2 linked regions of the Oleomonas cavernae genome follow. Each later gene encodes a partner of the first gene's protein in a complex. Links are inferred from orthologs where the notes say so. Each region holds a gene or a part of one and is shown in the gene's direction. Other genes may lie near its edges.

Region 1 (5,705 bases):
GCCGCGCCAGGTGGCGATGTACCTGGCCAAGCAGCTGACCTCGCGCTCCCTGCCCGAAATCGGCCGCAAGTTCGGCGGCCGCGACCACACCACGGTGATCCATGCCGTGCGCAAGATCGAAGAACTCTGCGCCGCCGACACCACCTTCCACGAGGAAATCGACAGCCTGCGCCGCGCGCTGGAGGTGTAACGTGTAGCATCCGGCCGCGAGAAGCGGCCGGACGCCGTGCGTGATCAGGCGAAGAGGAAGTCGCTGGCCTCGATCGTGTCGAGGGGCATGGTGTTCAGCAGCAGCGTGGTGCTCTGGCCCAGATTGACCCGCACGCCACCCGTATAGTTCTCGGTCACGCTGAAGCCGGCGGCGACCATTTCGTCGAAAGTGTGATAGCCCAGGGCGCTGACGTCGAACGTGTCGATGCCATCTTCAAAGTCGGTAATGACGCAGACCTTCTTGGCCTTGAACACGAAACGGTCGGCGCCGTCGCCACCGGTGACGCGCCACGTGTTGTCATTGTAGATTACATCGTCGCCGCCACCGCCATCGATGGTCGACTGGTTGGCGCCGGCATAGATGATGTCGTCGCCGGCGCCGCCATAGACGCTGGTGGCGGTTTTGCGCGGAAAGGCACCTGCAGGTGTGCGCAGGTCGAGCGTGGTCGCCTCGTCGGCGAAGTGTACCGACAACATGTAGGCAAAATCCGACGTGCCGAAGTCCAAGACACCGCCGTCCTTGAGATAGACGTTGTGCGCGCTGAAATTGGCGAGTCTCTCTGCGTCCTCGATCGAAATCCTGATATCGGTGCCGCGGAGCGTCTCGATGTTGAGCAGCGTGACGCCGTCCAAGTTCACGTCGAGGATCTCGCCCTCGCGTTGGGGCTCGAATGTGAGCTGATCGTCTCCGGCGCCGCCATCATAGATTTCGCCCGAGACAACGTCCCGAGCCTTGACGATCAGAACGTCGTTGCCGTCGCTGCCATAGACCATGTCCTTGCCGCGACCGCCGGTCAGATAGTTTATGTAACTGTCCCCGGCATGGAGGATGTCGTTGCCTTTGCCGCCGTCGAGATATTCGTAGGCGGCGGTGAGTCCGTCTCCGCCCGTCAGTACGTCGTCGCCAGCGCCGCCGTTGATCCACAGGTTGTAGTATCGGGGGGTGCCGACTTCGATCTGGCGCAGGTCAAGCACCGTGTCCTGGTCCGACAGATAGAGGTACATGAGCCCGGGAAGGGAAGCGATCCCCGTCAGGTCCAGCGTGCCGCCGTCGGTGAGATGGATCTCATGGGCGTCGACCACGGCGAAGGACTTCAACATGGCGAACGACATGGCCAGCGCGCCGCCGTTACTGACCGCCTTCTCGATGCCGGTGAGCGCCAGTTGGCTCAGATCGAGGCGGCCCGGGCCGGAGAAGACAATGGCGTCGGAACCGTTGCCGCCGTCGTAGATTTCGCCGCCGGCGACATCCGCCGTGGAAGTGATGACAAGCTGGTCGTTGCCGTCGCCGCCAAAGACCAGATCCTGGCCCAGGCCACCGGTCAGCTTGTCGTTTCCGACCCCGCCTTCCAGGCGGTCGTTGCCGGCCGCCCCGTCGAGCCCGTCGTTGCCCGCCTCGCCCAGCAGCCTGTTGTCGCCCGCGCTGCCAAGGATCGTGTTGTTCCCGGCGTTACCCTGGCCCCGGACACCGCCGGTCAGGGTGAGATTTTCGAAGCCGTCCAGCAGCGTATAGTCGAATCCCGAAATCACGATATCGGTGCCGCCGCCGTTCTCCTCGCTGACCGAGTCCCGTCGCACATTGGCGGGGTCGAGGTAGTAGGTATCGTTGCCGAGACCGCCCTTCAGCACATCGATGCCGGCACCGCCGATCAGGATATCGTTGCCGGCACCGCCTTCGAGCGTGTCGTTGCCGTCGCCGCCGTCCAGCGTGTCGTTGCCCGCCTCGCCCAGCAGCGTGTTGGCCGACCTGTTGCCGGTTATGCTGTTGCCGAGGTTGTTGCCCTGGCCCCGGATGCCGGCGCGCAGGGTCAGATTCTCGAACCCGCCGATCAGCGTGTAGTCGAAGGCCGCGACCACCGTGTCGATGCCGTCGGCGCCCGCTTCGCTCACCGTGTCGGCGTTGTCGCCGGCGTCCAGGTAGTAGGTGTCGTTGCCCAGGCCGCCCTGCAGCATATCCACACCCCGGCCGCCGGTGAGACTGTCGGCGCCGTTGCCGCCCAGCAGGGTGTCGTCACCGTCGCCGCCCTGGAGCGTATCGTTGCCGCTGGCGCCGTCGATCTTGTTGCCGCCGGCATTGCCGATGATCGTGTTGCCGAGGCTGTTGCCGCTGCCGGAGAAGCCGGCGCTGCCCTTCAAAGTCAGATTCTCGAAGCCGCTGCCCAGTCTCCAGTTGAGATAGGCGAGAACGGTATCGGTGCCGGTCGTGTCGATGACGACGTCCCGCGCGCTGTCGACGACATAGGTATCGTCGCCGGCACCGCCCTCGAGCCGATCGTCACCCGTGCCGCCGTCGAGGCGGTCGTTGCCGGCGCCACCGATCAGATAATCCTCGCTGCCGAGGCCATAAAGCTCGGCGCCGTCGTCGTGGGCCACGAGGACGTTGATCTGATCGTTGCCGAAACCCTTCTGCCCGGCATAGAGGAGGAGGCCCTCGACATTGGTCGGCAGCGTGTAGTCGTGGAAGGCGGCGACGGTGTCGATACCGCCGTCCGCCGTCTCGACGATCGTGTCCGCGCTGTCGTCGTCGATCACATAGCCATCGTCGCCGTTGCCGCCGACCAGACGATCGACCCCGGCGCCGCCGCCCAGAATGTCGTCGCCTTCGCCGCCCTCGAGCGTGTCGTCGCCGGCATCGCCGTAGATTTCGTCGTCACCGGCGAAGCCGTTGATGACGTCGGCCTCTGTCGTGCCATCCAGCACGTCCGCGTTACTGGTGCCGTTGATATTGGCCAAGACCGCTACTCCATCGATGGTAAGCGCGAGCGCGCTGCCATGGCGCTGCGCCGCCACAGTGCTTGGCGACTGGCGGAAATTCAATCAAAAAGGGTATTCTGCGGCCTTGCGCCAGCCGGTGGCCGAATCACCTGCGCGGAAGCCTGTCCGCCGGGGTCCTGGAAAGCTTCGGCCGGGCGGCGAATAGTGACGCCAAATCAATATGTTGCCGAGGGTTAAAAAGCGCTGGCGCCCCCCATACCTTTTGCTACTCTCTAGCACCGTGTCACCGCCCTGCGCGGTGCGCGGTCGGCGTGACAGCCACGCCGGTTCCGCCCTCCTGATCCTCCTTCACCGGATCACGACCGACGCATCGAGAACGACGTATGCAGCTCATCATCGAACGCGGCGCCCTTCTGCGCACCCTCGGCCACATCCACAGCGTCGTCGAACGGCGGAATACCATACCCATCCTCTCGAACGTCCTGATCGAGGCGCGAGACGGCCACCTGCACCTGACCGCGACCGACCTGGACCTCGCCATCGTCGAAAGCGTGCCCGCCAACATCATCCAGGGCGGGGCCACCACCGCCTCGGCCCACACCCTGTTCGACATCGTGCGCAAGTTGCCCGAGGGCACCGATGTCGAGCTGATCTACAAGTCGGAGGACAGCGGCCGCATGAGCCTGTCGGCCGGGCGCTCGCGCTTCCAGTTGCAGTGCCTGCCGCGCGAGGACTTCCCCGTGATCGCCGACGGCGGCATGCCCCATTCCTTCGCCCTCTCGGCCGATGCCCTGCGCAACCTGATCGACAAGACCCGATTCGCCATCTCGACGGAAGAGACGCGGTACTACCTCAACGGCATCTATCTCCACGCGGCGGACTCCTCGGGCGTCGCCGTGCTGCGCGGGGTGGCCACCGACGGCCACCGCCTGGCCCGCTTCGAGGTGCCGCTGCCCGACGGCGCCGCCGGCATCCCCGGCGCGATCGTGCCGCGCAAGACCGTGAACGAGGTGCGCAAGCTGATCGAGGAGACCGAGGGCGACGTCTCGATCGCTTTGTCCGACACCAAGATCCGTTTCGCCTTCGACGACGTGGTGCTGACGTCCAAACTGATCGACGGCAGCTTCCCGGAATATTCCCGCGTCATCCCGACCCAGAACGACAAGCTGCTGGAAGTCGATCCCAAGCTGTTCGCCGCCGCGGTCGACCGCGTCTCGACCATCTCGACCGACAAGACCCGCGCGGTGAAGCTGATCCTCGACCAGGACCGCATCACCCTGTCGGTGACCAGCCCCGACAACGGCAGCGCGGTCGAGGAGGTGGCGGCCAGCTATCGCTCCGGCCCGATGGAGATCGGCTTCAACGCCAAGTACCTGCTGGATATCACCCAGCAGATCGAATCCGATGTGATCCGCCTGGTGCTGGCGGATTCGCTGGCGCCCACCCTGGTGCGCGACCAGGGCGACGATGCCACGCTCTACGTCCTGATGCCGATGCGCGTTTGATGTCATTTGCCCTCTCCGCCGTTTACGGGGGAGAGGGAGGGGACCCGCGACAGCGGGGAGGGTGAGGTGGTTGCGCAGGAATTGCGCCGGCGGTGATTCCCTCCTCACCCCACCCTCTCCTCCGAGGAGGAGAGGGCTTTGACCGTGAAAGGTGGCGACGATTGGCCTTGGCCATGACCATTGCGAGCGAAGACGAACCGGATCGCGCAGCCCTGCCGGCGGCGCGCCATGTCCAGCGCCTGGTCGTGACCGATTTTCGCTGCTACGGCCGGGCCGAGCTGCTGTTCGATGGCCGGCCGGTGGTGCTGTCGGGGCCCAATGGCGCGGGCAAGACCAACCTGCTGGAAGGCCTGTCCATGCTCTCGCCCGGGCGCGGCCTGCGCCATGCCAGGAGCGCCGAGATCGCCCGACGGGACGGGGCAGGCGGCTGGGCCGTGGCGGCGGCGGTTGTGGGCGAGGGGCTGGCGGCACCGCTCGAGATCGGCACGGCGACCGTTCCCGGCAGCGAGCGGCGCCAGGTCAAGCGTGACGGCGCCCAGGTCACCCAGGCCAGCTTGGCGCGCGAGCTGTCGATCCTGTGGCTGACGCCGACCATGGACCGGCTGTGGACCGAGGGCGCGGCCCCCGCCGGCGCTTCCTGGACCGCCTGGTGATGGCACGCCATGCCGCCCATGCCGAGGCCCACGTCGCCTATGACAAGGCCCGGGAGGAGCGGTTGAGGCTGTTGACCCAGGGCCCGCGCGACAGCCAGTGGCTGGACGCGCTGGAAGAGCGGCTGGGCCGGGAAGGCGCGGCGATCGCGGCAGCGAGGCGGGCGACGGTGGCGGATCTCAACGCGGCGATGGCCGCGGTCGAGACGCCGTTTCCCCGCGCCCACCTGGCCCTGACCGGCGAGGTCGAGGGCTGGGCGGGCGAGGAAGCCGCCGTGGCCGGCCGCCTGCGCGCCGCCTTGTCGGCCGCGCGGCCGCGCGACGGCGAGGCCGGTGCCCAGACCATCGGCCCCCACCGCGGCGACCTGGGCACCACCCATGTCGCCAAGGACCAGCCGGCGGGGCAGTGTTCGACGGGGGAGCAGAAGGCCCTGCTGCTCTCGATCGTGCTGGCCCAGGCGGCGCTGGTGGCGCGGGCGGACGGCCGCGCGCCCCTGCTGCTGCTGGACGAGGCGGCGGCGCATCTCGATCCCGGCCGCCGGGCGGCCCTCTACGACCTGATCTCGCGCGCCGGGGCCAGGTGTTCCTGACCGGCACCGAGCGGTCGCTGTTCGATGGCCTGACG
Region 2 (5,380 bases), 1.3 Mb from region 1 along the record:
CCACCCGGTTCATCGTCATCACCGACGAACAGAGCCACGACACCGTGGCCTGGCCGCCGGGGGTGCCGACCTGGGTCGTCAACGTGGCGCCGTACAAGCCGGCACTCGTGCGGGACAGCGCCACGCTGACCCGCATCGATGGCTGGTCCGAGGCGGTGCTGGCCTATGTGGCGGCCTGCGAGCGCGAGGCCGCGTGACAAGCCGGGCGGGCGAGGGGGAAACCCCTCGCCCGCCCTTTTTGCGTTTTGGGACTTGCCCAAACGCCGTCGAACGTCGATATAGACGCCGGGAGGTTGGCGATGGACAGGTCCCTCGCGAACCCGGTCAGGTCCGGAAGGAAGCAGCCGTAACGAATCCGATCTGGGTTGTTGTCCAGCCTCCCACCTTACTTACATTTGTCCCTCAGGCGCCGGGCGGCCGCATCCGCGGCCTTGGCTCGCTCCGCTAAAGCTACGCGGGCGCTCAATGCGCCTTGTTCAAGTGGCCGGGCATGGCCACAATCGCGCCCGATGAATGACAGCTCGATTCCCGCCGCCGAGGTGGCCGTGCCTTACCGGGTGCTGGCCCGGAAATACCGGCCGTCCAACTTTGCCGAGCTGATCGGCCAGGAGGCGATGGTCCGCACCCTGACCAACGCCATCGCGGCCGGGCGCCTGGCCCATGCCTTCATGCTGACCGGGGTGCGCGGGGTGGGCAAGACCACCACCGCCCGCATCATCGCCAAGGGCCTGAACTGCATCGGCCTGGACGGCAAGGGCGGGCCGACGGTCGAGCCCTGCGGGGCGTGCGTGAACTGCGTGGCGATCGCCGAGAGCCGGCACATCGACGTCCAGGAAATGGACGCCGCCAGCCGCACCGGCGTAGGCGACATCCGCGAGATCATCGAGGGCGTGCGCTTCCTCCCCGTTCAGGCGCGCTACAAGGTCTACATCATCGACGAAGTCCACATGCTCTCCACCAGTGCCTTCAACGCCCTGTTGAAAACGCTGGAAGAGCCGCCGGCGCATGTGAAGTTCATCTTCGCCACCACCGAAATCCGCAAGGTGCCGGTCACCGTGCTCTCGCGCTGCCAGCGCTTCGACCTGCGCCGGATCGAGCAGGAGCGGCTGATCGCTCACCTGCATGGCATCGCGACCAGGGAAGGCGCCAATGTGGCGCCGCCGGCCCTGGCCCTGATCGCCCGGGCCGCCGAAGGCTCGGTGCGCGATGCCCTGTCCCTGCTCGACCAGGCCATCGCCCATGCGGCGGGCGAGGTCGACGAGGGGGCGGTGCGCGACATGCTGGGCCTGGCCGACCGGGCGCGCGTCTTCGATCTGTTCGAGATGGTCATGCGCGGCGATGTGAAGGCCGCCCTGGGCGAACTGACCGACCAGTACGACACCGGTGCCGATCCGGCGGTGGTGCTGCAGGACCTGCTGGAACTGGCCCACTGGCTGACCCGGCTGAAGATCGTGCCCGATGCGGCGGGCGAGGCCACCGCCTCGGAACACGACCGCACCCGCGGCCTGGAACTGGCCAGGGCGCTGTCGATGCCCGTGCTGGCGCGGGCCTGGCAGATGCTGCTGAAGGGCCTGGGCGAGGTGCGCATGGCGCCCAGCCCGCTGTCGGCCGCCGAGATGATCCTGATCCGCCTGGCCTATGCGGTCGACCTGCCGCCGCCGGCCGACCTGGTGAAGCAGTATCTGGACGAGCGGGCCCAGGGCCAGCCCGGTGCCCCGCGCGGGCCGCAGGGCGGCGGTGGCGGGGCCAGCGCGCTTGCCGTCTCCAGCCCCGTCGCCATGGGCCGGCCACTGCCGGCGCCCGGCCCCGAGCGCAGCCCGGTCGCCTCGGCGCAGGGCAATGTCGTCTATCTCAAGAGCCCGGAAACGGCACCGCCGGCGAGCTTCGCGGCCGTGGCCGCCCTGGTTGAGAGCAAGCGTGAAATCCGTCTGCACGCCCATCTGATGAACGACGTTCATCCGGTGGCCTTCGCCCCCGGCCGGATCACCCTGCGCCTGCGCGATACCGCACCGCGCAGCTTAGGCCGCGACCTGGCCGAGTTGCTGAAGACCTGGACCGGGCAGCCATGGCTGATCGACACCTCGCTGGAGCCGGGCGGCCCCACCCTGGGCGACCTGGCCCGGGCCGACAAGAACGCCCTGGCGGAACGGCTGTTGAATTCCGATCCGGTGAAAGCGCTGCTCAGCGCCTTTCCCGGGGCCAAGCTGGTGGAAATCCGGGCCAAGGCCAAGGCGGGCGCGGTTGCAATCGAGCCGCCGGCCGACGATATGCCGGAGCAGGAGCCTGACGAGGATGCCCCCATCCTCGACATCTTCGATTTCGAGACCGACGACGATTGAGAGAGCACCCATGAAACTCAACGAAATCATGAAGCAGGCCCAGGTCATGCAGGCCAAGATGGCCGACATGCAGAACAGCCTCGACACGGTCGAGGTCGAGGGGCGCTCGGGCGGTGGGTTGCTGACCGTCACCATGAACGGCAAGGGCGAGCTCAAGCGGGTGAAGATCGACCCCAGCCTGATCGTCGCCGACGAGGCCGAGGTACTGGAAGACCTGATCGTCGCCGCCCACCGCGACGCCAAGGGCAAGGTCGAGGCGCGCATGGCCGAGGAAATGCAGAAGGCGACCGCCGGCATGGGCCTGCCCGCCGGCTTCAAGCTGCCGTTCTGATCGCTTCATGGCATCCGGCGGACCCGAGCCCGGCGGCGCCCTGGACCGCCTGATCCAGTTGCTTGCCAAGCTGCCCGGCCTGGGCCCCCGCTCGGCCCGCCGCGCCGCCCTGCACCTGATTGCCAGGCGGGAGGCGCTGATGGGGCCGCTGAGCGCCGCCATGGCCGAGGCGCTGGTCGCGGTGAAGGCCTGCTCGCTGTGCGGCAACATGGACACCAGCGACCCCTGCGCGATCTGCCGCGACCCCGGCCGCGACCAGGGGGTCATCTGCGTCGTCGAAGGCGTGGGCGATCTGTGGGCGATCGAACGCTCGGGTGCTTTTCGCGGGCGTTACCATGTCCTGGGCGGGCACCTGTCGGCGATCGACGGCATCGGCCCCGACGATCTGCGCATCGCCGGCCTGATGCCGCGCCTGGGGCCGCCGCTGCGCGAGGTGGTGCTGGCCCTGAATGCGACCGTCGACGGCCAGACCACGGCGCACTATGTCGCCGGCCTGATCGAGCACAAGGGCGTGTCGGTGACCCGGCTGGCCCACGGCGTGCCCGTGGGCGGCGAACTCGATTATCTCGACGACGGTACCCTGGCGGCGGCCCTGAAGGCAAGGCGGCCTTCCGAGAGCTAGTCGCCGGCCCGGCGCAGCTTGATGTCGCCGGTCGAGGGCCGCCAGAGCTTTTCCGAGCGATCACGATAGAGTGGGCGCGGCGGCTCGAAGCGCTGCCAGCTATCGCTCCGGCCCAGGAGCTTTTTCTCGACGCGCGTCTCGAGCCCGGTCGGCTTTGCCGTCGTCCCGGTGGTGGGCTTGGTTGCCTGTTCGGCCGCGGCGACACTGGTCGACATGGCCAGGGCCAGCAGGCCGGCGGCGGCGATTGTACTCAACTGTTTCATCACCATGGCTCCCAAGCAGCCTGAATCTATAACAACACGCAGGCCCCAAGCTGGTTGCAGGGCCGGGCTGAATGACCGATCTTTGCCGCGGAACGGGGCCTGGGGAGGCGATCGAATGCGTCGATTTGTTGTGCTGTTGCAGGTGGTCCTCGCCGTCTTGGTGGCGGGATCGGCGGCCCACGCCGCCGACCAGACCTTGCTGGGCGCCTGGAAGATCAGCGATGCGGTGATGGCCCCCTGGGTTGCCCAGCAAAGCCCGGACGAAGTGGCCGAGATGGCCAAGCTCAAGGGCCAGCCCGTCACCTTCGCGGCCCACGAGGTTATCGCCGCGTCCGTCATCGGCTGCACGGATGTCGGCTACGAGGTCACCCGCATCCCGCCTGAAGGCCTGTTCCAGGGCGGCCTGCCCGAGGGCCGTCAAGCCCAGGCAGCGGCGGCGCTGGGCCTGCCGCCGGGCGAGGTGCCCGGGATCGACGTCGCCTGCTCGACCGGCCTGTTCTCCTATCATTTCCGGGACGCCAGCACGGCCCTCTTCGCCCTCGACAACGTGATCTACACGCTGACGCGGCAGTAAACAGGCCCCTCCGGCCCGGCTGCGCGATTTTACCGCGAAGGCAAATTCGAGATTCTCGCCAATGGCCCGAATGGTGCCTAATATCGATGCTTTGCGGCGTTGAGCATCTGGCGATTTGAGAGACCAAACATGTTTGCGGGTCGTGCCCTGGGGCGCTTGCTTCTTTCCTTCTGGTTGCCGGTCATCATGCCTGGGGTCGCGCTCGCCGCCAGCGACTATGTCGCGCCGGCGCCGTCCTGGGCATTGCCGATGGCTGTGCCGGCCGCCAACCCCGATCGCGCCGCCGAGGTTTCGGGCGGCCTCTATTTCCTGCTGGTCGACCGGCAGATCGATTGGCGCGAAGGCGAGGTCGAGTACTACTCACGCTACGCCTATCAGGTGCAGAGCCGGCAGGGCCTCGAGGAAGCCGCGGCGATCAGCGAAGTGTTCGACCCCACCCACGAGACTCTGCGCGTCAACAAGGTCACGGTGACCCGCGATGGCCAGACCATCGACCTGACGGGGACGACCGATTTTGAAACCTTCCGCCAGGAGGAAGACCTGTCCGAAGGCATCCTCGATGGCTATCTGACGGTCCACGCCAACCTGAAGGATATCCGGGTCGGTGACATTGTCGATTACGCCTTCACGGTGTACCGCAAGCCCAAGATCGCCGCCGGGGATCTCTCGGTGCGTTTCAGGACGGCATGGTCGACGCCGACGGCCTTCGCGCGGGCGCGGATCATCCTGCACGGGGACAAAGCGCTCCGTCAGCGATCCGCCGACGGGCGCAAGCTGGACCTCGTGGCCCAGGATGCCGCAAGCCGGACCTACGAGTGGACGGTCAGCGATCCGCAGCCGATGCCGGCCGAGGCGAATGTGCCGAGTTGGTACGATCCCTGGTCGACGATCGAGGTGACGACCATGGCGGGATGGGGCGACCTGACCGGCGAAATGGCGCCGTACTACACGACGGACCAGGCCCTGCCGAAAGCCTTCGGTGATCAGGTCGATCTCATCGCGTCGAGCTATGTGGCGCCCGAGGAGCGGATGAGCCGGGCGCTGCGGCTGGTCCAGGACCAGATCCGCTATGTCGGCATCGAAATCGGCAAGGGCTCCTATTTTCCGCGCAGCCCGCAGGAGGTCGTCACCAGCGCCTACGGCGATTGCAAGGACAAGGCCCTGCTGCTGGCGACCGTGCTGAAGCGCCTGGGCATCGAGTCTCATGTCGCACTGGCAAGTATCGACGAAGGGTGGGCCTTGGCAGACCGG

The links. Proteins that work in one complex are often made in the same cells at the same time.
Region 2: the proteins of dnaN (region 1) and D3874_RS16595 are in contact, whole or in part, in a cryo-EM structure (PDB 8GIZ), measured with the Escherichia coli proteins. The link is inferred for Oleomonas cavernae from one-to-one orthologs.

Annotation. Positions count from the first base shown.
Region 1 is NZ_QYUK01000011.1:3,990,689-3,996,393, reverse strand. What follows is about bases 2,535-5,369. They hold dnaN (DNA polymerase III subunit beta), read left to right. Parts: upstream 2,535-3,308; coding sequence 3,309-4,430; downstream 4,431-5,369. Other genes in these bases: D3874_RS30820 (DNA replication/repair protein RecF), read left to right, coding at 5,083-5,369; D3874_RS30825 (AAA family ATPase), read left to right, coding at 4,604-5,083; D3874_RS23155 (calcium-binding protein), read right to left, coding at 2,535-2,943. In the rest of the region: chromosomal replication initiator protein DnaA, read left to right, coding at 1-190; more of D3874_RS23155, read right to left, coding at 235-2,534; more of D3874_RS30820, read left to right, coding at 5,370-5,670. UniProt on the Escherichia coli protein: Confers DNA tethering and processivity to DNA polymerases and other proteins. Acts as a clamp, forming a ring around DNA (a reaction catalyzed by the clamp-loading complex) which diffuses in an ATP-independent manner freely and bidirectionally along dsDNA.
Region 2 is NZ_QYUK01000011.1:2,653,375-2,658,754, reverse strand. Bases 1-2,924 are described here. They hold D3874_RS16595 (DNA polymerase III subunit gamma/tau), read left to right. Parts: upstream 1-509; coding sequence 510-2,339; downstream 2,340-2,924. Other genes in these bases: recR (recombination mediator RecR), read left to right, coding at 2,678-2,924; D3874_RS16590 (YbaB/EbfC family nucleoid-associated protein), read left to right, coding at 2,350-2,670; D3874_RS31250 (TROVE domain-containing protein), read left to right, coding at 1-197. Also shown: more of recR, read left to right, coding at 2,925-3,292; D3874_RS16580 (hypothetical protein), read right to left, coding at 3,289-3,555; D3874_RS16575 (hypothetical protein), read left to right, coding at 3,671-4,129; D3874_RS16570 (DUF3857 domain-containing transglutaminase family protein), read left to right, coding at 4,259-5,380. UniProt on the Escherichia coli protein: Part of the beta sliding clamp loading complex, which hydrolyzes ATP to load the beta clamp onto primed DNA to form the DNA replication pre-initiation complex.